2 regions of the Roseibium salinum genome follow, and region 1 is predicted to be linked to the other one. Evidence: riboswitches for the same ligand, from Rfam matches in the RefSeq annotation. Region 1 holds a riboswitch; the other holds the start of a gene.
What was found. A riboswitch is a leader RNA that binds a small molecule or an ion and turns the genes downstream of it on or off. The one in region 1 is predicted to bind S-adenosylmethionine.
Positions count from the first base shown of each region.

Region 2: linked by a shared signal. The riboswitch ahead of ON753_RS16115 (hypothetical protein) and the one ahead of ON753_RS14990 (O-succinylhomoserine sulfhydrylase) in region 1 are both predicted to bind S-adenosylmethionine.

Region 1 covers NZ_JAPEVI010000003.1:2,250,743-2,265,779, reverse strand. Annotated here, with positions in the region: gene ON753_RS15045 (aspartate aminotransferase family protein) at 1-327, shown strand, start outside; gene argF (ornithine carbamoyltransferase) at 324-1,250, shown strand; gene ON753_RS15035 (Hsp33 family molecular chaperone) at 1,262-2,248, shown strand; gene ON753_RS15030 (alpha/beta family hydrolase) at 2,330-2,977, opposite strand; gene ON753_RS15025 (transporter substrate-binding domain-containing protein) at 3,065-3,946, opposite strand; gene ON753_RS15020 (Lrp/AsnC family transcriptional regulator) at 4,158-4,607, opposite strand; gene ON753_RS15015 (DUF1127 domain-containing protein) at 4,766-4,969, shown strand; tRNA gene ON753_RS15010 (tRNA-Gly) at 5,015-5,088, opposite strand; gene ON753_RS15005 (ion transporter) at 5,247-6,047, shown strand; gene ON753_RS15000 (IMPACT family protein) at 6,081-6,629, opposite strand; gene ON753_RS14995 (2'-deoxycytidine 5'-triphosphate deaminase) at 6,678-7,829, opposite strand; SAM riboswitch at 7,950-8,029, shown strand; gene ON753_RS14990 (O-succinylhomoserine sulfhydrylase) at 8,073-9,266, shown strand; gene ON753_RS14985 (CDP-alcohol phosphatidyltransferase family protein) at 9,394-10,005, opposite strand; gene apaG (Co2+/Mg2+ efflux protein ApaG) at 10,201-10,602, shown strand; gene ON753_RS14975 (hypothetical protein) at 10,712-11,308, opposite strand; gene ON753_RS14970 (hypothetical protein) at 11,335-11,706, opposite strand; gene ON753_RS14965 (tellurite resistance TerB family protein) at 11,917-12,330, opposite strand; gene ON753_RS14960 (lysine--tRNA ligase) at 12,575-14,233, shown strand; gene ON753_RS14955 (methyl-accepting chemotaxis protein) at 14,450-15,037, opposite strand, start outside.
Region 2 covers NZ_JAPEVI010000003.1:2,483,761-2,498,797, forward strand. Annotated here, with positions in the region: gene ON753_RS16050 (M16 family metallopeptidase) at 1-920, shown strand, start outside; gene ON753_RS16055 (EAL domain-containing protein) at 1,234-2,775, opposite strand; gene ON753_RS16060 (hypothetical protein) at 3,120-3,893, shown strand; partial or broken gene ON753_RS16065 (sigma-54-dependent Fis family transcriptional regulator) at 4,066-4,374, shown strand; gene ON753_RS16070 (sigma 54-interacting transcriptional regulator) at 4,697-5,548, shown strand; gene ON753_RS16075 (hypothetical protein) at 5,722-6,294, shown strand; gene groES (co-chaperone GroES) at 6,608-6,895, shown strand; gene groL (chaperonin GroEL) at 6,952-8,595, shown strand; gene ON753_RS16090 (glutathione binding-like protein) at 8,910-9,614, opposite strand; gene ON753_RS16095 (SlyX family protein) at 9,800-10,012, shown strand; gene ON753_RS16100 (efflux RND transporter periplasmic adaptor subunit) at 10,170-11,174, shown strand; gene ON753_RS16105 (ABC transporter permease) at 11,171-12,409, shown strand; gene ON753_RS16110 (ABC transporter ATP-binding protein) at 12,406-13,128, shown strand; SAM-I-IV-variant riboswitch at 13,363-13,486, shown strand; gene ON753_RS16115 (hypothetical protein) at 13,588-13,815, shown strand; gene ON753_RS16120 (acyl-CoA thioesterase) at 13,913-14,257, opposite strand; gene ON753_RS16125 (hypothetical protein) at 14,492-14,713, opposite strand; gene ON753_RS16130 (group III truncated hemoglobin) at 14,707-15,037, opposite strand, start outside.

The DNA of each region.
Region 1 (15,037 bases):
CTCGGCGACGGGTTCCTGGAAGAGGTCCGGCAAAAGGGCCTCAGCTTCAAGCAGAAGCTTGCCGGGCTGGTGGACAGCCATCCGAAAGTTCTGGAGCAGGTGCGCGGCAACGGTCTGATGCTCGGCCTGAAATGCGTCGTGCCGGCAGGCGACTATGTTGCCGCCGCCCGCGAGGCCGGGCTTCTGGCAGTCCCGGCCGGCGAAAATGTGGTGCGCATCATGCCGCCGCTGACCATTAGCGAAGAAGAAATAGCAACCGCCGTCGAGCGGCTCGACCAGGCCGCCCGTGCAGTGGAAGAAAAACTGGTGGAAGGAGCGGCCGAATGACCGCGAACGGAACCTATCGGAATTTTCTGGATCTGACCGAATTCGAAGGCGACGAGCTGCGCGCCATTCTTGAAGCCGGCAAGAAGATCAAGGCAAACCGAGACGGTGTCCGCAGCGAGCGGCCGCTTGCAGGCAAGGTCCTTGCAATGATCTTCGAGCAGCCCTCCACGCGGACCCGCATCTCCTTCGATATCGGCATGCGCGAGCTTGGCGGCGAAACCCTCATGCTGACCGGCGCTGAAATGCAGCTCGGGCGGGGCGAGACGATTGCCGACACCGCGCGTGTTCTCTCCCGTTTCGTGGACGGGATCATGATCCGGATTTTGGATCATGACGAGCTGAACGAACTGGCCGCAAATGCGACGGTTCCGGTGATCAACGGCCTGACCAAGCTTTCGCATCCCTGCCAGATCATGGCCGACCTGATGACATTCGAGGAGCATCGCGGTTCCGTGAAAGGCAGGAGCGTTGCCTGGACCGGCGACAGCAACAACGTGCTGGCCTCCTGGATCCATGCCGCGCCGCGGTTCGATTTCGAACTGCGTATCGCGACGCCGGGCGAACTGGCACCGCCGCAGGAGCTGATCGACAGCGCCCGCGCCAAGGGAGGTTCCATTTTGGTCACAACGGACCCATATGAGGCAGTGAAAGGGACCGACTGTGTCGTCACCGACTGCTGGGTGTCCATGGGGGATGATGATGCGGAAACGCGTCACAACCTTCTCGGCGCCTATCAGGTGAACCAGCGGTTGATGGCAGAGGCGAACAAGGACGCCTTGTTCATGCACTGCCTGCCGGCGCACCGGGGCGAGGAAGTCACCTCGGAAGTCATGGACGGTCCGAATTCCGTTGTGTTTGACGAAGCCGAGAACCGGCTCCATGCCCAGAAGGGCATTCTGGCCTGGTGCTTCGGCGCAGCTTGAGGCAGAGCCAATTGGCACTAAATCTCGATGACCTGGGCATAAGGCCCGCAGGGCTGGACGCCGTCCGGCCCTTCGCCGTGGAAGGACTGGACGTCCGCGGACGGGCCGTTGCGCTCGGTCCGGTGCTGGAGAGCATCCTAGACCGGCACGATTATCCCGAACCGGTCTCCCGTCTTCTGGCCGAGGCGATCGTTCTGACCAGTCTGCTCGGCACCTCGCTGAAATTCGAGGGCCGCTTTACGCTGCAGACGCAGACCGAGGGACCGGTGTCCATGCTGGTCGTGGATTTCGCATCCCCGGATGCGATCCGGGCCTGCGCGACTTTTGACGCCGATCGGGTCGCGGCGCTGATGAAGGCCGGCAAGGCCTCCCAGGAAGCGCTGCTCGGGAATGGCCACCTTGCCATGACCATCGACCAGGGCAAGCACATGCAGCGCTACCAGGGGCTCGTGGAACTCGACGGCATATCCCTTGAGGAGGTCGCGCGGCGTTATTTCGAGCGCTCCGAACAGATCCCGACCGAAGTGCGGCTGAGCGTCGGCGAACTGTTCTCGCGTCCTGAAGGCGCGGCGCTCACCAGGAGCTGGACTGCGGGCGGTATTCTGGTCCAGTTCCTCCCTGAGGCTCCGGACCGCATGCGCCAGGCCGATATCGACCCGGGCGATGCCCCCGAAGGCACGATGTCGCACGAGATCGAGGAGGACGACGCCTGGGTCGAGGCCAAGTTGCTGGTCGAGACCGTGAAGGACGTCGAACTCACGGATCCGGAAGTCAGCGTCGAAATGCTGTTGTTCCGCCTGTTCCACGAACGGGGCGTGCGCCTCTACGAGCCACAGCCGCTGGCCGACAAGTGCCGCTGTTCGCGGGAGAAGATCGAAGAGGTCCTCTCCAACTTCAGCACGCAGGAAATGGACGACATGACCGTCGACGGCAGGATCGTCGTGACGTGCGAGTTCTGTAACACGCATTACGAGTTCGACAACAAGCGCGGCCACTGATCCGCGAACAGCCCGGACCGGAAACGGTCCGGGCTGTTGATGCAGCCGATCGGCTCAGGAAACGCTCTGCGTTCGCCACTCCTATTTCACAATCTCTCCGACAAAGCCCTTCACCGCCGCCGCGGCCTCGCGGATATTGCCGTCGAGCGTGGCGGGGGACTTGCCGCGTGGGCCGAAATCGTGGTTGCCGTCTTCCAGATAGGTGACGGCGATGTTGTCCGGCAGGGTGATCCCGTCGATCTCGGCCCGGGTGCCAAACGGGTCCCGGTCGCCCTGCAGGATCAGCACCGGCCGCCTGGCGTCCTCCAGGGGAGCCAGCCGCCATTCGGCCTCCGGAGTGCCGCTCGGATGGAACGGATAGCCGAAACAGCAGACACCGGCGACGCGGCCGGGGAGAGAGCCCCCGCCTGCGAGCATGGCGGCGACGCGTCCGCCCATGGACTTTCCCCCGACAATTAGCGGCCCTTGAGCTTCTTTCATCAGCGTCTGGAGAGCGGTCTGGAACTCCGCGACCAGCTTGTCGGCGCGCGGCGGCGGCTTCTTCGAACCGCCGGAGCGCCGCCCGGCCATATAGGCGAATTCGAACCGCGCAACGGCAATTCCTTCGGCGGCCAGGGCCTCCGAGAGCTTGTTCATGAAGGCCGCATCCATCGGCGCTCCGGCCCCGTGGGCGAGAAGAAGCGTTGCCGAGGGGCCGGTGTCGGGGCGTGTCCAGAGAAAGGCGCTCATGATGGTGTGATCCGGAACTGCGGCAGAGAGGATGCCGGGACATGATGACGGGATTGTCGACGGGACAGCGGCTCGATCCGCCGGAAATCAATAAAAACTGAGCGGGAAATAGCGCAGATAGAGTTCGCGGAAAATCCCTTTTTCGTGCAGCTGCCGGAGGGCGTAGTTCAACGCCGCGGCCCGCTCGGGATCGTTTGGCCTTGTGGCAATGGCCATGCCCTCGTCGAAGTAGCCGGGCTCGAGCCAGGGGCCGCCTGCGAACGCGCAACATCCGCCGGCGGACTCGCTCGGCAACCAGAAGGAAAGGCTGAGGCCGTCGCCGAAATAAGCGTCGGCGTCGCCATTCTTCACCGCCATGCGTCCCTCGGTTTCGCTTTCCAGGCCGAGAATGGTCGCATCGAGCCAGAACTCTTGCGCGAAAGCTTCGTAGCGCGAGCCGGTTTCAACGGCGATCGTCTTGCCGGCGAGTTCCTGTTCGTCGAACGTGTCGGCCTTGTCGGCGGGCACGACAAAGCGCGCGGGAAGCTTCAGATAGTCGTCCGTGAAGTTGAGGCGCCGCGTGGACGGCAGGCTGCGGGACAGACCGGAAATGATCGCGTCGCCTTCTTCCTCGTCGAGGGCGGGCAGAAGGACTTCGAAGTCCTTGATCCGGAGCGCGCAGGAGCTGTCGAGTTCCTGGCACAGCGCACGCGCGAGATCGACGTTGAAGCCGGTGAGCCGCCCTTGCGGATCCCGGAAGACGAAGGGTGGATAGTTATCCGTTGCCAGGAACTGGATCTTGTCCGGGATCGAGGCGGGCCGGTCATGAACGGCCTTCGGATCCCAGAAATTCGGTACGTGCACGCGGGTCTGCTGAGACTGGGCCTGAACGGGCAGCCCGGCGAGACATGACAGCGCGACCAGCGCACAGACGATCGAGCGCCTGGCGCGGGAACCGGCTTTTCGGGAAAAGGGAAGTCCAATGATCACGCGGCGATCCTGAAACGGTCTTGAAGGCGGCCTGCCGGCTTCCGGCATCCGGTGAACTGCTGGCCAGAATATCCCGTCCCCGGCAGCCTTGTCAGCCCGGAATGTCTTCGGGCCCACTGTTTTGCGGCTGCGGGCGCCTTTTGGCCGGCGTCGCTGGATGTTCGCCGGCTCGAGCGCCTGCGGGAGATCGGAGCGTCCGTCGGGCGCGGGCTCAATCCGGCTCCGGATCGTAGGACCGCAGAACGACGATCGTGTCGAACCCCTTGATTTCGTCGGCATAGAAATGCGCTTCGGTGAAGGCGGCATAGGCTTCCATCGAGGCGCATTGCACCGTCAGCACCAGGTCGGCCTCGCCGGTGACGTGATAGATCTTTTTCACTTCCGGCCGTTTCAGAAAGTTGCGCCTCAGCAGGGCGGCCCGGTCCGGCTTTCCCCGCACCAGCGTGAGCATCACCAGAAGGGTAACCGAGCCGCCGGTCACCTTTGGCGAAATGACTGCGACCTCCCTTTCAATGGCACCGGTCTCCCGCAGCCTTTGCACCCGGCGCAGGCAGGCGGCCGGGGAAAGGCCGATCTTCTCCGAAAGCTGCTTTCCCGTCTGGCGGCTGTCCTTGCTCAGAAGGTCGAGGAGCTGATGGTCGAAATCGTCAAGATGTTCCAAATCGGCGCCTCCGGTACCGCCTTTAACCCGATTCGCGAAAGTTTATCACGAAATCAGGAATCTTTGCGAAATTGTCGCACAGTCGCCTGAAGATCGCGCATTTTGCGCGACAGCGCCGCGTAAACTTGCTGCATCGAACCTTGAATGGAGCAAGTGAGATGACTGATTATCCCGTTGGTGTCCTGAACCGGCCCCATCGCCTGGGCCTCTTCCGGCGCTGCTTCAAGTATCTGTTGCGCCGCACGCGCATCCGGCGGGACGCACGAATCCTGTCGGATCTGCCTGACTATCTCCTCGACGACATCGGCCTCACGCGAGCCGATGTGCGCAAACCGGACCGTATCGGCGAAACGCTTCGCTGAGGCCGGTGAATTCGGGAGCGGGAGCTTGTGAGATTGGGGAGTTTCTGGAGCGGGTGAGGGGAATCGAACCCCCGTCTTAAGCTTGGGAAGCTTCTGCTCTACCATTGAGCTACACCCGCTTCGAGCTGGAGATTTCTGCGCTGAGTTGCCGTTGCTGTCAAGCAGGCCGCCGATCTTTTCCCCTTCGGCGGCATCTTGCACTGCAACGAAGGAATCGCCATGTTCTGGCCGGCGCACGTGCGCGGACCACAGGTTGGTCAAGTTCCAGGGCAGATATATGCGAAATCGGATCAGGGCGCTGGTCGCCTCACGTAATTGGGAATTCTGGATCATCGGTATCATCGTTCTGAACGCGGTGACGCTGGGCCTGGAAACGAGCCCGTCGGTCATGGCGCAGATGGGCGAATTCCTGAAGTTTCTCGACAGCCTGATCCTCGGCATTTTCGTCGTGGAACTGGGGCTGCGGCTTTACGCCCATGGTCCGAAGTTCTTCAAGGACCCTTGGAGCAATTTTGATTTTGCGATCGTGGCGATCTCGCTGATGCCGGCGAGCGGTGCCTTCACCGTGCTGCGTTCGCTGCGCATTCTCCGCGTGCTGCGCCTCATCTCCGTAGTGCCGTCGTTGCGCCGGGTCATCGGCGGCCTCATTTCCGCCCTGCCGGGCATGGGGTCGATCGTGGTGCTGATGGCGCTGGTCTTCTACGTGTTCGCCGTGATGGCGACCAAGCTCTATGGCGCGGCGTTTCCCGACTGGTTCGGCGATCTGCCAAAGTCGCTCTACACGTTGTTCCAGATCATGACCCTTGAAAGCTGGTCCATGGGCATCGTCCGGCCCGTTATGGAAAAGTTTCCGCTGTCCTGGTTGTTCTTCGTGCCCTTCATCCTGTGCACGGCCTTCACGGTCCTGAACCTCTTCATCGGCATCATCGTCTCGGCCATGCAGGAAGAGCATGATGCCGAGGCGGATGCCAACCGGCAGGCGATCCATGACGATACCGGGCTGATCCTGGAGGAAGTGAAGGCGCTGAGGGCGGAACTGAGGCAGCTCAGGAGCCAGGTGGGGCAGGAAAGGGTCTAGCCGGACCAGAGTTCAGCAGGCGCCCTGGCGGATTTAAAGCTCGCAAAGAGCCTCTTCCGGTCCCTCGAGGGTCAGCGTGACGCCGTCTTCGGTGAAATCGCGCGCGAGCACGGTGAGGCCAAGGGTTTCAACGCGCCTTTCCAGGTCCGAGCTAGCGGCGAAATCGGCGCTGACCTTCCTGGTGAGGATCTTCCGGAACGCCACGAGGTCCGCATTGTTGATTGCATCCTGCGCCGCCCCCGAATAGGCCCGGGCAAGACCGCCGCCGCCGAGCTTGGTTCCGCCGAAATAGCGCACGATCAGGACCGCGCAGTTGATGAGATCCGCGCCCTGCAGCACGCGCAGGGTCGGCATGCCGGAGGTGCCTGCCGGTTCGCCGTCATCCTTGCCGCTTTCCTCGATCCGGTCGTCATCGAGGAGCCGCCGGTGGGCGGTGACAATATGGGCGGCTTTCTTGTGCTCTTTCCGCAGCTCTTCCAGGCGCTGCTCGAACCGGTCCATGGGAACGAGATAAGCCAGAAAGCGGGACTTCCGGTCTTCCAGAAAACCCTCGAATTCACGCGTGATCGTCTTCAGGGCCATGTCGCCTCAGGTTGGACCGACTGCATTCAGCGCTGGGACAAACCGCGTTCATCCGGACGCAGTATGATCCGGGGACCTGAAATGCTTGGAGAGCTTCAGGGCCTGGCCCTGGTAGTTGGACCCGATGCCTTCGCCGTAGAGCCGTTCCGGCCGCTCCGCCATGTGCTCATAGACGAGACGCCCGATGGTCTGGCCGTGTTCGACGATGAACGGCACATCGTGCGAGCGCACCTCCAGCACCGCCCGTGAGCCGATGCCGCCGGCGCTCGCATGGCCGAAGCCCGGATCGAAGAACCCGGCATAATGAACGCGGAATTCGCCGACCAGCGGATCGAAGGGCACCATCTCGGCCGCGTAGGCCGGCGGCACATGCACCGCTTCCTGGCTGACGAGGATATAGAATGCATCCGGATCGAGGATCAGCTCCGCCGTCTGCCGCCGGTAGATCGGTTCCCAGAAGTCCAGCGGATCCTGCGCGCCGACCACGTCGACGTCGATCAGGCCGGAATGCTGTTTTGCGCGGTAGCCGATGAGTTTGCCCGGACCATCGCCTTCCAGGTCGATGGAAAGCTGCACCCCGCCGCCGATCCGCTGATTGCCGCCGCTCATCAGCGTGTGATCCTTGTGGACCTGTTCAAGCTCCACATCGGGAATAAGCGACTGGCCGCGGCGGAAGCGGATCTGGCTGAGGCGGGAGCCCGTACGCACCAGGATCGGGAAGGTGAGGGGCGAGATCTCCGCATAGAGCGGGCCGCTATAGCCTGCGGGAACCGTGTCGAAGGCCAGCCCGTTGTCGGTGATCACCCGGGTGAACACGTCCAGCCGCCCCGTCGAACTCTTCGGATTGGCGGTTGCGGAAATATCGGCGGCAAGCGCAAGGCTTTCCTGCAAGGGCACGATGTAGACGCAACCCGTTTCCAGAACGGCGCCGCTGGCCAGATCCACGGTGTGGAGCTTCAACTGCTCCAGACGGTCGGCCACCCTGATATGGGGGCCCGGCAGAAAGCTGGCGCGCACGCGATAGGCAACCTTGCCGAGACGCAGGTCGAGGCTGGCCGGCTGAACCTGACCGCTGACCGGCGCTTCGTCCGCTGCAATCTCGCCGGCGGCGAACATGGCGTGAATGATGCGTTCGGGCAAAATACCGTTTGCTGAAAGAGATGCGCTTCCGTTCAAGACCTGACCCGCTGTCACGTTCATTTAAGCTTTCCATACGTTCATTTGCCCTACGTCCTTAACGGATGCGGCCGCGCGCGCCAACAGGAAACCGGCACCTTTGTCGGAAGGAGATTGACCCGCTGCAGGTTTTCCCTTAGGAGAAAAGCACTTCGTGGTGATTTGGGCCGGCCGGCTTGCAGCCACGTTAAACAAGTTGCTAAAAAGGCCGGAGGTGCGAACCCCGGTCTTCAGGCTGGGGTTTTTGCGTTTGGAGCGGAATGAAACATGACTGAGAACACCGGAAACAGGAACTGGCGCGCGGCAACCAATCTGGTTCACGGAGGAACGATGCGCTCGCAGTTTGGCGAGACGTCGGAAGCCCTGTATCTGACACAGGGGTTTGTCTACAGCGATGCGGAAGCCGCCGAAGCCCGGTTCAATGGCGAAAATCCGGGATATGTCTATTCCCGCTACGCAAATCCCACCGTCTCCATGTTCGAAGACCGCATCAAGGCCCTGGAAGGGGCGGAAGCCGCAAGGGGCACCGCCAGCGGCATGGCGGCCGTGAACCTCGCCCTGATGGCCTCCGTCAGGGCCGGCGACCATGTGATCGCCGCCAAGGCTCTGTTCGGCTCCTGCCGCTACATTTGCGAAACGCTTCTGCCGCGCTTCGGTGTGGAGAGCACGCTGGTGAACGGCACGGATATCAATGAATGGAAGGCCGCCGTGCGGCCGAACACCAAGGCGCTGTTCCTTGAAAGCCCGACCAACCCGACGCTGGAAGTCATCGACATTGCCGCCGTTGCCGACATCGCCAAGACCGCCGGGGCGCGCCTGATCGTCGATAACGTCTTTGCAACGCCGCTTTATCAGTCGCCGCTGAAGCTCGGCGCCGATGTGGTGGTCTATTCCGCGACCAAGCATATCGACGGCCAGGGCCGCTGCCTCGGCGGCGTCGTCCTGTCCGACGAGGAATGGATCACCGAGGAGGTGATGCCCTTCGTCAAGCACACCGGCCCGCATATGAGCCCGTTCAGCGCCTGGGTGCTGCTGAAGGGCCTCGAAACCCTGCCGCTGCGCGTTGGCCGCCAGACGGAGAGCGCCGGCAAGATCGCCGATTTCCTGGCGGGCCGGCCCAAGATCAGGCGCCTGATCTATCCCGGCCGGGACGACCATCCGCAGGCGGATGTCGCAAAACGCCAGATGAGCGGCGGATCGACCATGCTGGCGATCGAAATCGAAGGCGGCAAGGAAGCGGCCTTCCGCTTCACCAATGCGCTGGAGCTCATCCAGATTTCCAACAATCTGGGCGACGCGAAGAGCCTGATCACCCATCCGGCGACCACGACGCACCAGTCCATCGGCGAAGAGGCCCGCGCGGAGCTCGACATTTCCGACGGCATCCTGCGCCTGTCCGTCGGCCTGGAAGATCCGCTGGATCTGCTGGAAGACGTGGAGAAGGCGCTGAGCGCAATCTAGCGGGAAAAGGCCCGGTCCGAGCGACCGGGCTCGCCTTCGGGAGGAATGTGGTTTTCTCCCGTCGGCCAGGTGCAGCGTCAGCCGGGACTGGCTCAGACCGAGGCTGCAGCGAACCATCAGAGCATTTTCAGGTGCCGCGCAGGGCCCTTACCCCGATCATCACCCGGGCGCCCGCGGATACCAGGCAGATAATTGCAAACCCCCAGGCCAGTACGGGAAACAACCCGGGTATTAGCGCCATCAGCAGAAAGACCGCGACGGTCTCCGCGCCTTCCGCAAGACCGCCCAGATAGTAGAGCGACTTGGCGCCTTGCGCGTCGGTGCGAAGGCCGGTCCTCTCCGCCATGACGGCAAACGCCAGGAAGGCGGAACCGTTGGCATAGAAGCTGAACAGGAGGGCCGCCGCGGGCAGGGCGTTGGCGTCCGGGTCCAGAATGGCGAAGGCAAGCGGGATGGCGCCGTAAAAGAAGAAGTCGAGGGTAATATCCAGATATCCGCCAAGGTTGGTCTTGCGCGTCGCCCTGGCGATGGCACCGTCGAGACCGTCGGCCAGCCGGTTGAGGGCGATCAGGACGAAGCCGGCGAGCGTGGCGCCCATGACGATTGCAGCCATCGCTGCCACGCCAAAGGCAAAGCCGGCCAGTGTCATGCCGTTGGCTGTGATCCCGAACCCGGCAAGCATCTGCCCCATGCGGTTCAAGGGAGGGTCCATCAGGGGACGCAGGCGGGCATCGAACATTAAACAAGCACCTGTTCTGGGAATTTTCAGCACAGTTCATGCAGAATCCCGGCGGAAATCACAATCAAGTCCCTTTCAAGCCTACGTCATTCGCCCTATAAGCCCCTGCATATTTGAGGGACTGGATCGTCGAGGGCTCCAAGAGCCATCGCGCCCCCGGCTCCGGGCCCTGGTCTTAAACCAAAGGGAATTATCGTGTCTGGCAGTTACAGCGCCACTACCGAAGGGATCGAAGTTTCGGTTGAACCGTTCTATCTGGACGATGAATCGAAGCCGGAAGAGCGCGAGTTCATCTGGGCCTATATGGTCGAAATCCACAACGGCGGCACCGAGCCGGTGCAACTGAAAACGCGGCATTGGCAGATTACAGACGCCATGGGGCGGCAGTCGGAAGTGCGCGGTGACGGCGTGGTCGGAGAACAGCCGGTGATCGACCCCGGCGAGACCTACGAATACTCCTCGCATTGCCCGCTTACGACCGAATCCGGCATCATGGCGGGGTCCTATTCCATGGAACGCCCGGACGGCACCCAGTTCGACGTGACCATTCCGGCCTTCTCGCTGGACCTGCCGGACGCCATCCATAGCCTGAATTGATGACCCTCGCCAAATCCACGCTTTGAAAGCGGGAGCTCAGGCCGCGAGGAGCGAAATACTCTAACTCGCTAAATCTGCCTGCGGCGGGTCATTTGCTTGGCAAGAAGCTCTATTTAGGGCTGCCGCCTTGTCGCGACCTTGAAATCCTTAGCGCAAGCTCGTTCACGAGGCTGACAAATTTCTCGCTTTCAAACGGGCCGTTAATTTGGTCATATAACAAGTCTTCGGAAAATTTATCGCGCTTGGAAGGACTTCTCGAAGCGTGATGAACAATATATATCAGATCTGCTTCCTTGAGGTAGTATATTCGAGAATTGCATTGCCTCTCTACATATCTCAAAAACCCGCCTTTGGAAAATCTGGTCACATTGGCATTATGCAGAAAGTTTCTTCTCTTTCGTTTGCTGCCGATACCGCAGAAACCTGGATATTCTTCTTCGAAATAGTAGGAATGGCTGGAGAGGTTGAGAACGTCGTGTCCGCCAGGCAACGGGGGGTAATAGGAGCTGTCCGCGCGGAGGCTTTCGAATAGCCGCGACGCAATTGCTTCATGGTTTTTCTCGATAACGACATCTGCGGTAGCCGCGTTGGAGTGGTCACTCACGCTCGGTGTGTCGGGAAACGCGGCCGTTACACTGATCAATATGTATACGCACCCATACATCAAAACCGGTAGCGGCCTGGCGAGTGCTCTTTGCTTCTTCATACAAGCCTCCGAGTCGAACCAGGCGACTACAGGATGCCGCTCTGTATCAAAAACGTCATTACCAGGCTCCCGACTCCACTGCCAAGCACAACCCCCAAGGCGGCCCAGAGACTTCTGTTGCGGCGAGGAAACGTAAGAATTGTGAAGATCAAGAACAGCAATACGACAAGCCCGGTCGCTAACGCGGCGACAGCCGCCACGACGATCCAGACGTAGAAATCGCCGCCGACTTCTTTTGCTGCTTCATAGTAGAAGTTTGCAAACTTCAGCACGGCTGCCGTCATAAAAGCGACCAGAAATCCGTTGACAGCATAGTGAATTCGGTCGCTGCGATTGAGCGGCGGCTTTTTTGTCTTCTGCTGAGGTTGCGCTGGTTCGCGCTCGCCGGAAATTGACACAGACCCCTCCACATTTTCCCAAGCTGGTGCGCCTCACCCTGGGGCAATGCGGTGCACAGGACAAACCTGAAGTACAGTCTATAATTGAAATTGTCTTGAGCGCGCAACTGATATGCCGGCTGCGGTCGTACGTTTCTCAATCAAATGGTGCAACCTGATCGAGAAACGTACTCAGCTCTGCATTCATTCCTGGGTTAACAGCCGTCGGCCTCAAACCGTCCGGTGACGCGCAATCGCGCCGCGTTCGATGGCGGCGACGGTCAGCTTGTCGAGCCGGAACCGGTCGCGCAGCAGCTGCAGGACGCGCAGTTCTTCCTGATGGACTTCCAGGTCTGCCGCCGCGACTTCGACCGCAAGCGCATAGGCCGTGTCGTAGAGCTTCGCCGGCAGGACATCGCCCACCAGCTCCAGAACCAGGGAGAGGCCGTTGTCCTCCTGCAGGATGTCGCCGCAGCGCTGGGCCGCCGGAATGATCTTGTTGTTGTCGTAGTCCAGGAATACGGGCAGCATCTTGATCATGTCACCGATCGTGGCCAGTTCGTTGTCGGTCATCGAGTTGTCCGACGCCGAGACGATGACCATCACGTAGATGAGGGCTTCCTGCACACTGATTGGTTCATTCATAGACACTATTCATTCTCCGGTGGCGCCGCATTGAGGGCCAGGTCATTCCGAGACCTGTGGTGTGCCCGATGTAACGGGTTGCAGGGAAAGCTTCAAGTCATCCCATTGCAACCAACTTGCCTCTTCCCGTGATTGCACATCAGGGCAGGTTGATCTAGTGTCGCGCTGCAGCATCCGGCCATCGCACACATGATACCTGCCGGAATGGGGCTGTTTCCATTCAAAACAACAGAACGATACGAAAATGACCGACCAATCCCTGCCTCCGCTTGACCTGTCGCAAGAGTTTGTCGAGGCGGCCCGGAAATCGAAAGCCTGGCCGTTCGAAGAAGCGCGTAAGCTGGTCAAACGGATCGAGAAACGGGATCCAAGCAAAACGGTCATCTTCGAAACCGGTTACGGCCCCTCCGGCCTGCCCCATATCGGCACCTTCGGGGAAGTCCTGCGCACGACGATGGTGCGCACGGCCTTCCGTCTTCTGACCGAAGACAAGATCCCGACCCGCCTGCTGTGCTTCTCCGACGATCTGGACGGCATGCGCAAGATCCCGGAAAGCGTGCCGGACCGGGCCGCGATGGAACCTTACCTGCAGATGCCGCTCAGCTCCGTGCCGAACCCGTTCGGCGGCGATTTCGACAGCTTTGCCGCGCATAACAATGCCATGCTGCGCGGGTTCCTGGACACGTTCGGCTTCGACTACGAGTTCGCCAGCGCGACCGACTATTACAGGTCCGGCAAGTTCGACGAGGTGCTGATCCGGGCGACCGAGAAATACCAGCAGATCATGGACGTCATGCTGCCGACGCTCGGAGAAGAGCGTCAGGCAACCTATAGTCCTTTCCTGCCGATTTCGCCGACCTCGGGCCGCGTGCTTTACGTGCCGATGAAGGACGTGAACCCGAAGGACGGCACGATCACCTTCGAAGACGAGACGGGCGACGACATCACGGTTTCCGTGACGGGCGGCCGGGTGAAGCTGCAGTGGAAGCCGGATTTCGGCATGCGCTGGGCGGCCCTGGACGTCGATTTCGAAATGTTCGGCAAGGACCACCAGACCAATGCGCCGATCTACGACAAGATCTGCAACATCCTGGGCGGCACCGCGCCGGAACACTACGTCTACGAGCTGTTCCTGGACGAAAAGGGAGAAAAGATCTCCAAGTCCAAGGGCAACGGGCTGACCATCGACGAGTGGCTGACCTACGCGGCGCCCGAAAGCCTTGCGCTGTACAATTACCAGAAGCCCAAGACGGCAAAGAGGCTGTATTTCGACGTCATCCCGAAGGCGGTGGACGAGTACTACACCTTTGTCCAGAAATACGAAGAGATGACGGTGGAGCAGAAGCTGCAGAACCCGGTCTGGCACATTCACTCCGGAAGCATTCCGAAGATGGACATGCCGGTGCCGTTTTCCATGCTGCTCAACCTCGTCTCGGCTTCCAATGCGGAGAACAAGGGCGTGCTGTGGGCGTTCATCTCGCGCTATGCGCCGGGCGTGACGGCCCACAGCCATCCGGAACTGGATGCGCTGGTCGGCTATGCGATCCGCTATTTCGACGACTTCGTCAAACCGGCCAAATCCTTCAAGACGCCGGACGATGTCGAGCGGGAGGCCCTCGAACGACTGGACCGGAAACTGGCCGAACTGCCGTCCGATGCGGACGGAGCGACGATCCAGGACGCGGTCCTGGATGTCGGCCGTGCGGTCGAGCGCTATCAGGACCCGAGCAAGAAGGGCCCGGACGGCGGACCGGGCGTTTCCGTTGCCTGGTTCTCGGCGCTCTACCAGTTGCTGCTCGGCCAGGAAAAGGGCCCGCGCTTCGGGTCCTTCGTGGCGCTCTACGGCATAGCGGAAACCCGCGAGCTGATCCGCAAGGCGCTCGCCGGGGAATTGACGGCCTGAGGAAATGGAGAGGCGGAGCGATGAGCTCTGCCTAGTTCCATAAGGGCAAGCCGAACCGGCGATCATGCGCCCGCAATTTGTGCAGGCGCTCGGTCTTTCGGCAATCCGCCGGTCGATACCCAGATCGCCGAACTGGGCGCCGGCGACAAGGGCGGAGTGATGTGCTCCGCCCTCAATCCTTCGAATTAGAGGCTGGGTTGAGCGTGCCGGTCGGGCTTACTGCGAACCGGATGCTCCTGCCACTCGATTGGCCTTGGTGGCGCCAGCGTCGCCGAGACCGTTTTCCATGGCCGTGGAGAGCCGGGCAAGCCCCTCCAGAACGCCCTTGCTGGCCTCATCCAGTTCGGCAAGGGCTGTGAATGCTTCAGTCGCGCGGCCTGCTTCGATAGCGCTCAAGGCCCGGTGTCCCGCATCATGAACCGCTTTGTGCGGAGCGAGCAATCTCTGGTATGCCGGATGGGCCTTGATCCGTTCGTCCTGAACGCCGTCACACCATTTGCCCAGGGAGCAATGGTGATGATCCGGCAACTCGGCGCAGGTCCAGTTATCGTGGCCGGTTACGGTGTCGACGACGCGCTTCTTGAACAGCACATGGTCGATCCTGGCCATTTCGCACAAGGACTGCGCGGAATCGGCGTTGACGAGCGACTGCGCGTTGTCGTTGAACTGATTGTTGCTGTTCTGGAGGATGATGTGCATGTCCTTGAGCTGCGAATCCGTGCTTTCGTTCAGCGCAGCAACGTTCGACACGTTCTGAGCGATCTCGTGGCTGGCATCCTTTTGCTGATGCAGGATCCCGGTAAT
Region 2 (15,037 bases), 230 kb from region 1:
CCGTGAACGAGCCCCGCTTCGACGCCGTCCCCGTCGAGCGGATGAAGGCGCAACTGTCCGCGCGGGCGCGGCGCAATCAAACCGACCCGGATGCGATCGCGGGCCGGGCTCTTGCCGATGCCATGTTCGACAGTCATCCCTACGCCCACGCGACCCTTGGAACCGTCGAGACGATCGAGGGCCTTACCCCTGAAGACCTTTCCGCGCACCACGGGAAGCTCATTTCCAAGAGCGCGCTTACCGTCGGTGTCGTCGGCGCGATCGATGCGGAGACGCTCAAGCCCATCCTTGACAAGGTGTTTGCGTCCCTTCCCGAAAAGTCCGACCTCAAACCCGTCGCCGAGGTCGAGCCGGATCTGGGCGAGGAAGTGCACCGGGAACTCTCGGTTCCGCAGACAACCATCCTTGTCGGGCTGCCCGGCCTCAAGAGGAACGACCCGGACTATCAGGCCGCCTACGTGATGAACCACATTCTGGGCGGCGGCAGCTTCACTTCGTGGATGTATGAGGAAGTGCGGGAAAAGCGCGGGCTTTCCTACGGTGCCGGCACCTCCCTCTCCCCCTATGAACATTCGGCCCTGCTGATCGGATCGGCCGCGACGAAAGCGGAGCGGGCCGGAGAGACCGTCGAAGTGATGCTCGAGCAGTTCGAGCGTATGGCGACGGACGGCCCGAGCGAAGAAGAACTGCGCGCGGCCAAGCAATATATCACCGGCTCCTACCCCTTGCGCTTCGACAGTTCGGGCAAGATCGCCGGACAGCTCGTCGCCTTGCAGAATTCCGACCTCGGCATCGACTATTTCGAACGCCGCAACGCCGAGATCGAAGCGGTCACGCTGGAGGATGTCAGGCGGGTTGCCCGACGGCTGCTTACGGACAGGGAACCGACGATCGTCACTGTCGGTCCCGGACAGGGGTGACGACGGACTGAAAGCTTCCTCCGTCCAATATCCAACGGTCGTTGCAGCGGTCCGATCACTCCGTGCGTCGGGCTTCCTTCGACAGGAAATCTGCCCATAAGCCGCGCATCCCGCTTCCCCGTGCGGGGCAGAAGGATGACGGATGGATCATTCGGAAGACTTCCGATAGCGTGATTTCAGGTCGCCGGCACCTGGGAGCACCGTAAGCCCGGTGTTGGCGTCGACACGTCGAACCTGGGTCTGACAGGCCGGACGAGATCACAGCCCCCCGTTCCGGGTCTCGAAGCCACCAGACGAACCTGTGCGGCGGGTATCAGCCCGCCGCTGATTTTCTAGGGCCCGGTGCGGGCGCTCCTTGCAGGACTTCCGCCCTGACCGGCCGTGGGGGTGAGAAGAGATTGCCCTGGGCGAGCTTCACGTCGTAGTCGAGCAATTCCAGGACCTGGGATTCGGTTTCTACGTGGTCCGTGATCAGCTCCATGCCGTAGCGGTGCAAAAGATCGCCGAAATCCGACGGGTGGATGTGGCCGTGCTTGGCCTCCCGGCGGCCGATCAGGTAGTCCGCATGCAGCTTGCCGTATTTGAAGCCGCGTCCCGCCAGGGAATTGAAATCCATTTTCATGTCGACGATCTGGTCGATGGAGAAGCGGAAGCCGACGTCGTAGAGGGCGCTCAGGCTTTCCAGTTCCATCGGCCCCATCTCGGCGACATCGGCCTGGGAGAATTCGAAGACCAGCACATCGGCAAAGTTCCGGTTGGCCTTCACGAATTCCAGGAAGCCGGGGAAGAAGGTTTCATCGCCCAGCGACAGCGAGGAGATGTTGCAGAACAAAATCGCATTCCGGTTGCGCGACGTCAGCCGGCGGATGACCTGGATCGACCGGAACAGGAGCAGGTTGTCGATGCGGGCAATCTGGCCGGACAGCAATGCTTCGGGCAGGAACCTTGCCGCCTCGACCGAATTGCCGTTGGCGTCGCGCAGACGGGTGAAGGCTTCGTAGTATTTCACCTGGCGCTGCGGCAGGCTCACGATCGGCTGCAGATGCAATTCGACACGGTTTGCGTTGAGGGCCGAGGCGATCAGTTCACGCATGGCCATGTTCGGCTTCGGCTTTTCCGCTTGCATGCCCGCACGTTCGATGGAAGGCGGGTTCGCATCCGACATGTAGGCGTCGTGGTAGCCGCGGCCGTTGGTCTCATGCGGACCGCCGTAATGGGCCGCGGCATCCCCGGCCTGCGGCGCAAGCACACCATAACGCCGGTCCGCCATGTCATGGCGGCCGGACGGTGGCTCTTCCTGTTGCGCACCCTGCATTTCATAAGGCTGCGGAAAGTGACCGTACAATTGATGCGCAGGCCCGGCCCGCTCACGGGCGGGAGCATCACGCAAGGGATGGGGCGCACGCTGTTCGGGCGGATCGTTGTGGAATGTCGGCGGCGCCTGCGGATAGCGCGGCAGGCTCTGCATCTGCGGGGGCGGGGCCAGGGCCTGCTGGTCTTCCACCTTCGCCTCCAGGTCGGACATGGCCTCGGCCATCTGCTTGACCAGAGTCCCCAGCACTTCCACTTCGGCGAACAGAGGATCGATTTCCGCCCGGGTGCGACGGGGCATCGTATGCTCCATGCCGGTCAGCCGCCCCTCAAGATTGCCGACATCCTCGTCGAGATCCGCCATGCGCTCTTCCAGCCGGTCAACGGCTTCGCTGACGGCCCCCCGGTCGCGGGCACGGCCGATCAGGAGATGGACGAGGATCATGGTGCACATGAGCGCAAGCGACAGGGAGACCGCCTCCGCGACGGGACGGCCAAACTGAAAGATCAGCACCGTCGCCGACGACAGTGCGATAACAGCCATGCAGATTGCTACAAATATGGTCCCTGTCCGGCCCATGCGCGTGATTGTTCCAAGTCGAATCAAAAGCTACTGGTTAATCATGCCTTAAGAAGCATCCACCACCGAATCCGCAACCCGCTTTACGGTGTGGAATCCGTGACTTGTCCCCGACTATGCTCAATTTGTAATGGAAATCCGTCAATTCAAAGCACGCCGGATGCGCCCAGAATGTCTCAAAAAGGCTTGACAGACAACGTCCGCCCTCGTGACGCGGACCTCATTTAGCCTTTGCATTCGCACCGGACTTCGCTAAACTTCCGCTAGGGAAATACAGTGTTGCGGCACTGTGGCTTGAGGAGGCCGGTATGCCTGCTGCCGGACAAACGTCCCGGCGTTCAGCACCACAGGCAGCATCGCGTGCCACGAGGGAGTTCCGTGCGTCCGTTCAGCAGAACGGCGTATCCAGGCGCGAAACGCGTCCGAATACCGCCCCATTATCCGACGACCAGATCCGCACCGCGCTCGCCAGAACGCTGGAGAGCCCGGAGTTCCACTCCGTTCCCCAGCTTCGGGCGTTTCTGGATTATGTGGTCAAGGCCACGCTCGACAACGACCGGGAGAAGATAAAGGGGTACACCATCGCCGTGGGAGCCCTTGGCCGCCCTGACGATTTCAACCCTGTCACGGACCCGATCGTTCGGGTGGAAGCCGCCCGTCTGCGCCGCAGGCTGACGAAATACTATGAAGGATCAGGCTCGTCGGACCCGATCCACATCACCATTCCCAAGGGCAGTTACGCGCCCGACTTCCATGCTGCGCCTGCCGGATCGTCCTGCGAGGAACCGCTCGCCGGACACACGGAAGATCACCCGGTTTCAGCCGGGCAGCCTCCTCCCCCGCCTCGCTCCACCGTCGCACCCGATGAAGCACCAGACGCCACCGGCGGCGTGAATATCGTGCCTGCGGCCGCTTCCGGCGCGGCTGATCTGCCCGGCCTCCCGAGGCACTTCGTCAGGTTTCTCCCGACCATGCCGGCACTGCCGGTGCGCAACACGATGCGGCATCGCATCCCCCTACCCTTTGCCCTTGCGTTTGGCCTGGCCTGCTTTCTGGCCGGTTTCCTGGCTGCCTCACAGTAATTCTGTCCGGCGCTGCACATGACGCGGCGGTTCCTTCCATTCCGCCTCGCCAGCCAAAAATGCAAATTGCGCAATCTGACAACGCTTTGTTTACCCTGTTCGGAGAATTATCAGGTTGACGAATCTTTTGATTTCCGAATGACCCAGGTCAAACCATGGGAGTTGCCCAGCGATGGGGAGTATTGAGGGCAAAGAACTGCCTGTAGTTGTACGCGTACTGGATGCATCGGCTTCCGAGGCCGCACGGACATCCGCGGTTTGTGCAAAATTGCCTCAGTCCTGCACGGATCCGATCCTGTACACGGAATCCGCCTCCTGCCTGCAGGACCTTGCAGACAAATCAACCGACATCCTCATCATTGACCTGGAAACCATCGGCGGCGACGAGGCCCTGGTCGCCTACGCTGTCAGATGCCCCAAGGCCGTTATCATCGCCGTCTCGGCGATGGGGTCCGTGTCGCGGGCCGTCAGCGCGATGCGCGCCGGTGCGCATGATTTCCTCACCAAGCCGTTTTCCCTGGATGCGCTTGCCACGAAGATCGCCTTTCAACTCAAGCAGCGCCGGCCAACCCCGGCCGCGGTGGTTCCGAAGCCGCAGGAGATCCGTCCCGTTCAGGAGAGACGCGAGGCACTGCCCAGGAGCATTCCGGATGCTGCCGAGCCCGGCGGCCTTGACCGCCTGATCGGCCACTCCGCGCAAATGCGCGATGTCCATGACCAGATCAGGCGAATGGCCCCCTCGCAGGCCCCCGTCTTCATCACCGGCGAGATCCGGTACGGGCAAGGAGCTGTGCGCCAAAGCGGTGCACGACCTGTCGGACCGGCGTCCGAACCGGTTCGTCACGCTCAATTGTGCCGCCATTCCCCGCGACCTGATCGAAAGCGAGATCTTCGGCTATGTCCGGGGCGCCTTTACCGGGGCGACCGACAACCGGGCCGGGGCCGCGGAACAGGCAGATCGCGGAACGCTGTTTCTGGATGAGATCGGCGAAATGGACCTGTTGCTGCAAAGCAAGCTGCTGCGGTTCCTCCAGACAGGTACGTTCCAGCGCCTTGGCGACACGCAGACGCGGAAAGTGAATGCGCGCATCATCTGTGCGACGAATCGCAATCCGGTTGCCGAAATCTCGGCCGGCCGGTTCCGCGAGGATCTTTACTACCGCCTTCATGTCCTGCCGGTCCACCTGCCCCCGCTACGCGAACGCCGCGACGATATTCTGCCGCTCGCCAAGGCTTTCCTGGAGCGCTACTCCCACGAGGAGCGGCGCGGCTTCAGGGGGTTTGACGCGGACGCGGAATCCCGGGTCGTTTCCTATGCTTGGCCGGGCAACGTCAGGCAGCTTGAAAACACCATCCGGCAGATCGTCGTCATGAACGATGGTGCCGCCGTTACCTTCGACATGCTGCCGATGGCCATTCGCGACCAGAGCAGCCGCCCGAACTCGATTATCGACCTGTCCCGCGAACGCTCCCGCGCGGCAGCGCCGATCCGCGCCTTCGGCTCGATAGAGCCTCTCTGGGCACAGGAACGACGGATCATCGAGGATGCCCTGGATGCCTTTGACGGCAACATCGCCATGGCAGCGGCGGCTCTCGAGATCAGTCCGTCCACCATCTACCGCAAACGCCAGTCGTGGCTGGCACGCAGCGGTTGATCCGCATTTCTCACGCCAAGCAGAGGGCGCGGGAGATATGCGGTCTGGAATTTAGCATTTCCGGCTAACGTTTACTGCATTGCACACATTTCCTTGTCTTGCGCGGGAAGTCAGTCTATATCGATCGGCCAAATCGCTAATAAAAGACAAGACTTAAGGGCGTGCGGGGAAATATGGCTTTGCTGGCTGGAACTACACATCGGCGGATTGCGTCCGCTGTTCTTATTGCGACTGCAACACTGACAGGCATTCTGTCCGCGCAGGCAACCACGGAGACCAGCACCGCCCCTTCCGAAGCATTCGCAGAGGCCCTGAACGCTTACGACCAGGCCTGGGAAGCAGCGGACCTTGCCTTCACGAAAACGACCTTCACGGAAGGCGCCAGTACCGGCTACGGACAGTACAGACCGCGTGAAAACGCGACTTTCTCCGATGGCGAGGCGCTTTTCATCTATGCCGAACCGGTCGGCTACGGCTTTCAGGAGAACGGCTCTGAATATGCGTATGAGCTGACGGCAAGCTACAAGCTCTTGAACCTTTCCGGTCAGGTTCTGGCCAAAGAGGACAATTTCGCGGTCTTCTCCGGCAACGGCCGTTCGAAGAAACGCGAAATCGCAGCCTCCCTGAATTTCCGGTTCAGCGGATTGCCAGCGGGCGAGTACAGGCTGGAAACGGACTTCACCGACACGGTCGGTGGCGGCCGGTCCGGCTTCGTTTTGCCCTTCACAATATCCGCGGCGGACTGACCGGGCTGGAACACGCGTCCGCTCGAAGCCGGCCTTGCCCAAAATCCTGCCACTATTCAAAGGCAGGGTCCGCCCATCGGCAGGCGTTCTGCATCGCCAGCCCCCGCCAAGGGGAGGCCGGCGCGGAAAATCTCCTCGCAAAGCATTGACAACACCCTCTCAGCTACATAAATCGGAGACGCTGCTAGCACTCGCCATGTGGGAGTGCTAATAGCCGCGGGAGACCCAGCTTCTCCCGTGCGGTTCAAACCCAATGTTCATGTCTCGCGCGCTGCCTAAAGTGTGGGGCGCGCTCATGAGAGGAAACAGTCTTATGGCATTTCGTCCACTGCACGACCGTGTCGTCGTCCGCCGCGTAGACTCTGAAGAGAAGACCGCCGGCGGCATCATCATTCCGGACACAGCAAAAGAAAAACCGCAGGAAGGCGAAGTCGTTGCCGTTGGCACCGGCGCTCGCAAGGACAATGGCGATCTGATCCCGATCGACGTCAAGGAAGGCGATCGCGTTCTGTTCGGCAAGTGGTCCGGCACCGAAGTCAAGATCAACGGTGAAGACCTCCTGATCATGAAGGAATCCGACATCATGGGCGTGATCGCGTAACCATCCGCGAACCGCTTCTGATTTCAACTCCATTCCAGAACAAGTGAGACGATTACATGTCTGCCAAAGAAGTAAAATTCGGAACGGACGCCCGTGAGCGCATGCTGCGCGGCGTTGACACGCTTGCCAACGCAGTCAGGGTGACCCTCGGCCCGAAAGGCCGTAACGTCGTTCTCGACAAGGCATTCGGCGCTCCGCGCATCACCAAGGACGGTGTCTCCGTTGCCAAGGAAATCGAACTGGAAGACAAGTTCGAGAACATGGGCGCCCAGATGGTGCGCGAAGTGGCCTCTAAGACCAACGACGTCGCCGGTGACGGCACCACCACTGCAACCGTCCTGGCCCAGTCCATCGTCAAGGAAGGCGCCAAGGCCGTTGCCGCCGGCATGAATCCGATGGATCTGAAGCGCGGTGTCGACCTTGCTGCCGCAGAAGCCGTCCGGGCCCTGACCGCCGCTTCCAAGCCGATCACAACCTCCGCCGAAGTTGCCCAGGTCGGCACCATTTCCGCCAACGGCGACGAGCAGGTCGGCAAGGACATTGCCGAAGCCATGCAGCGCGTCGGCAACGAAGGCGTCATCACGGTCGAGGAAGCCAAGTCCCTCGAGACCGAGCTTGAAGTCGTCGAAGGCATGCAGTTCGACCGCGGCTACCTGTCTCCCTACTTCGTCACCAACGCCGACAAGATGCTGGCTGACCTGGAAAAGCCGTACATCCTGCTGCACGAGAAGAAGCTCTCCAACCTGCAGGCCATGCTGCCGATCCTGGAAGCTGTGGTTCAGTCTTCCCGTCCGCTGCTCATCATCTCTGAAGATGTTGAAGGCGAAGCCCTGGCAACCCTGGTTGTCAACAAGCTGCGCGGCGGCCTGAAGATTGCTGCCGTCAAGGCTCCGGGCTTCGGCGATCGCCGCAAGGCAATGCTTGAAGACATTGCGGTCCTGACCGGCGGTACCGTGATCTCCGAAGATCTCGGCATCAAGCTGGAAAACGTGACGCTCGACATGCTCGGCACCGCCGAGAAGGTCACCATCACCAAGGAAACCACGACCATCGTCGACGGTGCCGGTGCCAAGGAAGACATCAACGGCCGCGTTTCCCAGATCAAGGCCCAGATCGAAGAAACCACTTCCGATTACGACCGTGAAAAGCTGCAGGAGCGTCTTGCCAAGCTCGCCGGCGGTGTTGCAGTCATCCGCGTTGGCGGTGCAACCGAAATCGAAGTGAAAGAGAAAAAAGACCGCGTCGACGATGCGCTGAACGCAACCCGCGCTGCCGTTGAAGAAGGCATCGTCCCGGGCGGCGGCGTCGCTCTGCTGCGTGCGAAGAAGGCTGTCGAGGCTCTGACGAACGACAACCCGGACATCGCTGCCGGCATCAAGATCGTTCTGCGCGCTCTGGAATCTCCAATCCGCCAGATCGCCGAAAACGCTGGTGTCGAAGGCTCCATCGTGGTTGGCAAGATCCAGGAAAACGACGATCCGACCTTCGGCTTCAACGCTCAGACCGAAGAATTCGTCAACATGATCGAAGCCGGGATCATCGACCCGACCAAAGTTGTTCGTACTGCTCTGCAGGACGCAGCTTCCGTCGCGGGTCTCCTGATCACCACCGAAGCCATGGTTGCCGAGCTGCCGAAGAAAGATGCTCCGGCAATGCCGGGCGGCGGCGGCATGGGCGGTATGGGCGACATGGGCTTCTAAGAAGCCCAAAGCTCAGAAGCTTTACGGAAAGGGCGGCTTTCGGGCCGCCCTTTTTGCGTTCAAGGTCGCCCATCATTGTCAGCTTGTGCCGCTGTGCGGCACGGGGACGACTGGCCTTCAAAGAAGCCCAAAGCCCAGAAACTTTACGGAAAGGGCGGCTTTCGGGCCGCCCTTTTTGCGTTCAAGGCCGCCCATCATTGTCAGCTTGTGCCGCTGTGCGACACGCGGGACGGGCTTCCAAGGCGCCTTTCGGTTTGGGACCTCAGGGCGAGATCTTCCCGCGGCCGGTCGGAAAGTGCCCGTCCAGAAGCAAATCAGTTGCGCTTCGGGATATTGACCGCGTTCTGGCTTGCCGGCCGGGCTTTGCACTCCTCAAGCCAGCGCACCACGTTCTCGAAGTTGGCGAACCCCACGGCCTCGCCTGCTTCGTAGAAGCCGTCGATCGTGCGGGCCCAGGGCCAGGTCGCGATATCGGCGATGGTGTATTCGCCGCCCATGATGAAGTCCCGCCCTTCCAGGCGTTTATCCAGGACCGCGAGCAGCCGCTTGACCTCGTCCCGGTAGCGCTCGAAGGGGCGCCGATCCTCATATTCGCGCCCGGCGAACTTGTGAAAGAAACCGAGCTGGCCCGTCATGGGGCCGAAGCCGCCCATCTGCCACATCAGCCACTGTATGGTCTCGTATTTCGCCGCCGGTTCCTGTGGCAGAAACTTGCCGGATTTCTCAGCAAGATAGTGCAATATGGCGCCCGATTCCCAAAGCTGGAGGGGCCTGCCGTCCGGGCCGTGCGGATCGATGATGGCCGGGATCTTGTTGTTCGGGTTCAGCGACAGAAACTCCGGGCTCATCTGATCGTTGGATCCGAAATTCACCACATGAGGTTCGTAGGGCAGCCCGGTTTCCTCAAGCATCGCCGAAATCTTGATCCCGTTCGGGGTCGGCAGGGAATAGAGCTGGATCCGTTCCGGATGCTTGGCGGGCCACCGCTGCGTGACCAGGAATTCGAACAGTGCAGACATATGCTACTCACCATCAATCGTTGCGCCCCGGCCCCTGCCGGGATATCCGGTTCGGATATAGGTCGTTTTACGGAGCATTTAAACCCATCGTCTGTTGACGATGGATGAATTTGTCCTTTCGGGAAGATAACTCTATAAGGTCGCCGGAAGTTTCGTGCCTTTGCCTTTTCGTCAGGAGACCGTTCATGGCCGATGATCAAGAAGCCCGGCTGGAAAAGCTTGAGATCGACCTTGCCCACGCCCTAAATACGATCGATGACCTTAACGGCGTCGTTATCCAGCAGGGCAGACAGATCGAGCGGATGACACGGCTTCTGTCCAACATGACCGAACAGGTCGAGGAAATGATGGAAAGCTCCCATCCCGGTCACCGGATCGACAAGCCGCCCCACTACTAGCACTCATGCTGTTGACGCCGGATCATTTGATCCAGCGCATGGCAGCGCAGCACTGCAGGGTTAGGGTCTGCCGAGATTCCGGTCCGAGCCACGGGTGGCGGCATCCGTGACGAAAGTCTTTCAATCCGGCTAGACTGCAGATCTGCGAAGGTGCGACATGCGTTTTTTGCTTCTACTCCTCGTCCTGGGCTTCGCGGCTACCGGTGCCTACTGGTGGTCCAGCCGACCGGCGGAGGTTTATGTCACCACTCCTTACACGGGCCGCGCCGCCGACGTCGTCTACGCGACAGCCGTCGTGGAACCGGTGAGATGGGCCAAGGTGACCAGCATCATCCGCGAGCGCATCATTTCGCTGTGCGGCTGCGAGGGCAAACGGGTGAGCCAGGGAGACGTGCTGGCGGTGCTCGACAGCGGCGATGCGCGCGCGACGCTGGCCGAACTGGAGGCCCGGCAGGTTCTTGCGCAATCGGAAAGCGAGCGGGCCCTGCAGCTTCTGGAGCGGCGGGTGGGCAGCCAACAGGTTTACGACAGGGCGCAAAGCGAACTGGCCCGGGTGAACGCCTTGATCGCCGCGCAGAAGGAACGGCTGAGCGACTACCAGATCACCGCCCCGATGGATGGCGTCGTATTGCGCGAGGACGGTTCTGTCGGCGAAGTGGCGGAACCGGGGGACATTCTCTTCTGGATCGGGCAGCCCCGGCCCCTCCAGCTGGTTGCGGAAGTGAACGAGGAAGACATTCCCAAGGTGAGCGAGGGGCATATGGCGCTTATCCGTGCGGACGCCTTCCCGGACAAGGATCTGCGGGCGACCGTCTCACGGATCACGCCCAAGGGCGATCCGGTTCTGAAGAACTACCGCGTCTATCTCGACCTGCCCGAAGAGACGCCGCTGCGGATCGGCATGACCGCCGAGATCAACATCATCACCCGCGAGAAGGACGATGCGCTCCTGGTGTCGGCGGCTGCTTTCGACGGCTCGACCGTGCAGGTGGTCGGCGCGGAAGGCCGGATTGCACTGGCAACGGTCGAGACCGGTATCCGCGGCACGCGCGCCATAGAGATCCTCGAGGGGCTGGCCCCTGATGCACGCATCGTCATGCCGTTCAACGCGGAGCTCACCGAAGGGCAGAAGGTTCGTCCCAGAACCGGGGAGCCGCGGTGATGCTGCTCCTGCGGATTGCGACGACTCACATCCGAAGCCGCATGCGCCAGACGGTGGTCTCCATATTCGGGGTTGCGCTTGGCGTCGGTTTCTCGATCGCCATGGCCAGCCTGATGGAAGGCTCGCAGCGGGACTTCACGGCAACCCTGATCGATGCCATCCCCCATGTCGAAATTCTGGATGAACAGCGCGCCCCGGCCGAACAGCCCGCGAGCGTCGTCTACAACGCGGTCGCCTTTCACGGCCTGAGGCCGCGGGAAGACCTGCGCGGCATCCGCAACCCGACCGAGGCCCTGGCGTCGCTGCGGGACTGGGTGGACGGCAACATGGCGCAAAGGCTGAGCGGCCAGGCGGTGCTGCGCTACAGCGGCCAGGACATCGGCATGAACCTTGTCGGCGTCGTCCCCCGCCGCGAACTCAGCGTTTCGAAAATCAGGGAAGACATGCGTGAAGGCTCGTTTGACGATCTGGATACCACGGCAAACGGGCTCGTCATCGGGGACCAGGCCGCCGAACGTCTGGGGGCGGGCGTCGGCGACACGGTTACACTCACATCGGCAAACGGGCTGGCCAAGCGGTTCAGGATCGTCGGGTTGTTCCATTCCGGCATTACCACGAAGGACGAGGGACTGGCCTATGCACCGCTCAAGGCGGTTCAGATCTTGCTGGAAAAGCCGGACATCATCAACAGCATCGCCATCCGCCTGACCGACATCAGGCAGGCGAACGACGTTGCCGCCCGTGCCGAGCGCCAACTGGGCTACAAGGCGATCTCATGGGAGGAAGCCAATGAAGGCCTGATGGAAGCCTTCTTCGTGCGCAACGTCATCATGTACACCGTGGTCGGCGCCATTCTGGTGGTGGCCGGGTTCGGCATCTTCAACATCGTCTCGACCATCGTGCACGAGAAGGCGCGGGATATCGCCATCCTCAAGTCGCTGGGATTTCCGGAAGGAGACATTCAGCAGATCTTCGTCCTGGAGGGCCTCGTCATCGGCGTGCTCGGCGCCATTGCCGGATGCGCCCTCGGCTTCGGGCTGTCGAGCTACCTCGCCACGATCAAGTTCGAATTCACCCAGGACGTGGAAATGACCCGCCTGCCGATCTACTTTTCCACGTTGCACTATGCCGTTTCCAGCGTGCTGGCCCTGTTTTCGGCGGGCATCGCCGGCTACATTCCCGCCCGCAAGGCGGCCCGGCTCAATCCGGTCGACATCATCAGAGGTGCGGCATGAGCGCGGCCGCAGATACGGGCAGCCCTGCCCCGCTGCTGGAAGCAAGATCGCTCACGCGCATCCTGCCGGCCGTCGTTCCCGTGACCCTGGTGAAGGACGTCGATTTCAGGATCGGTGCGGCCGAATTCGTGGCGATTACCGGCCCCTCCGGATCGGGCAAATCCTCGCTCCTCTATCTGCTGGGCCTGCTTGACCGGCCGACGGAAGGACATGTGCTCATCGCGGGACAGGACACGGGGGACATGAGCGCGAGTGAACTTGCCCGCATGCGCCTGGAAAAACTCGGTTTCGTGTTTCAGTTCCACTTCCTGCTGCCGGAGTTCTCCGCGCTTGAGAACGTGATGATCCCGATGCAGAAGCTCGGCAAGCTGGGCCCGGCGCGGCAGAAGGACCATGCCACTGACCTTCTCGCCAGTCTGGGTCTCGGGGACTTTCTGCACCGCCGGCCCGACCAGCTTTCCGGGGGACAGCGCCAGCGTGTCGCGGTCGCCAGGGCGCTCGCCAATTCTCCGGATCTTATCCTGGCGGACGAGCCCACCGGCAGCCTTGATTCAGCCTCCACCGAGCAGGTGTTCGAGAGCCTGCAGAAAATCGTCGATACGCAGAAGACCACCGTGGTGGCGGTCACCCATGACCTGGAACTGGCCGGGAGGATGGAACGGCGCATCCACCTTGTGGATGGCCGGATCGACTACGACCGTCAGCAAGGATCTTCATAGCCCTTCAGAGAGACTGCCCTGTCCTTCATGCGCGGGCTGGACGGCGGCCAGAAGAAGCAGGATGCCGACCGGGATGAGCGGGCGGCTGCAGTGGAAATCAAATCTGTCCAACACCGGCTTTTCCCCGCCCCTGCGCGGAAACCGGCATTCGCTCAACAGCTTGCCACTTTTCCAGCAAAAACCTGTGCCATGCACGCAGCCGCTTGCCAAGTGCCTGATGTCATGGCATAAGCGCGCAATCATCAAGAGAAGGGCTGGCGCCCTCGCCAACCTGCCTGACCGGGCAAGGTGGTTTCCGCAACGGGATGCGGCTGGACAGAACCTCAAGAGAGGCTGATCGGCAACTAAGCGGTTGTTCTCATGCGCCAGTCCTCCTCGGGCAACCGATGGAGGATTTTTTGTCTCAACAGCCTTTTGCCGGACGTGCGGCAGACCTGATCGATAATCAGCTCGCCGGAAATGCGGACATCGGCTCCGGTCCCTGGGAGCAGGCGGCCGAAGACTGCGTCCTGGCGCGAGATCAATTCCCTGCGCCTGATCGGCGGCGTGCCCCGGCACAAGGCGCCGCTCGATGGTCAGGCGCGTCTTGAACGTCTGCGGGGGTTGCTTCAGCTCTGGGCAAACGGCTGCACCTGCGCGGTCGACGAGGATCTTTTTGCCGATATCCTCAACCGCTACCGGCCGTGACCGAAGTGAGCTTTCAGTTGGCGGCCTTCGCCCCTCCCTGGCGTGAGGCTGGTCAAGCAGCGAGGGATAGGCATTCCGTGCTTCGTCCCAGGCGCCGCTAAACGACCCTCGGAACCGGGCGCGGCTTGCCGCTGTCGTCGACGGCCACCATGGTGAAGATCGCTTCGGTCACCTTTTCCCGGTGGCCATAGCGGTGCCGCAGAGCCCAGGCTGCCAGCTTGATTTCCATCGAGGACGTGCCGACGCGGACAATGTCGGCGTAGACGCACAGGACGTCGCCGACATGGACCGGACGGATGAACTTCATCTTGTCGACCGCGATCGTCACCACGCGGCCCTGAGCCCTTTGCCCGGCGGCAATGCCGCCGGCAAGATCCATCTGCGACAGCACCCAGCCGCCGAAAATGTCTCCGGAGGCATTGGTGTCGGCCGGCATGGCCATGGTTCGCAGTGTCAGATCGCCGCTTGGCTGCTCGTCATCATTCACGCCTGAGCCCCCCAAATCTTTCAGTCGCGAAAGACTAACCGCCAGCGTGAAGATCACAATAGCCGTTTAACGCATCACCAGCAGCAGGATGGCCATGATCCACAGGGGAAGCGGTGCGGCGACCCAGATCAGCAGGATCGGAAGGCTTCGATGCAGAAAGGTCGAGCGGGTCATTTGGAAAGATCCTTCCTATCCGATGGACGGGATTTCAAGCACGGTCAGAACCGCAAGGGCCGCCATGCCGGTGACAAAGGCGAGTTTTGCGCTTCCCAGCAGCGTGCGGCCCGCCACATCGAGCTTCGGCAGGGGCAACTTGCGGGAGTCCAGATACATGGATGTCACCATGATCGAGAACCCGGCGAACCAGACCACCACGAGGGCCTCCGCCACAAGAACGACAGCCGTCAGCATGATGCGTGCCCTTCGCGATGTTCGGTGGAAAGATTCTCCGGCGGGGTCGCCCCGGCAACTCCGAACGTGGCGAGCCAGAGGCTCTGCGCGATGCGCTCGGCCACCGCGATGATCTCGTCGGCGAGCTCGGGAACGTAAAGCTCCCGGACGACCGGACGGAACACGCTCAGCCACTCACCGTAATCGGAGCTCACCAGTTCCGTCTGCTTGACATGCGCCGGCACGGGCTTGCCACTGTAGGCGCCGTTCTTCAGGAGAACGGATTGCCAGAAAGCCTCCATCTTCGGCAGGTGCTCGTCCCACCTGCCGTCCAGGCGGCGGGAG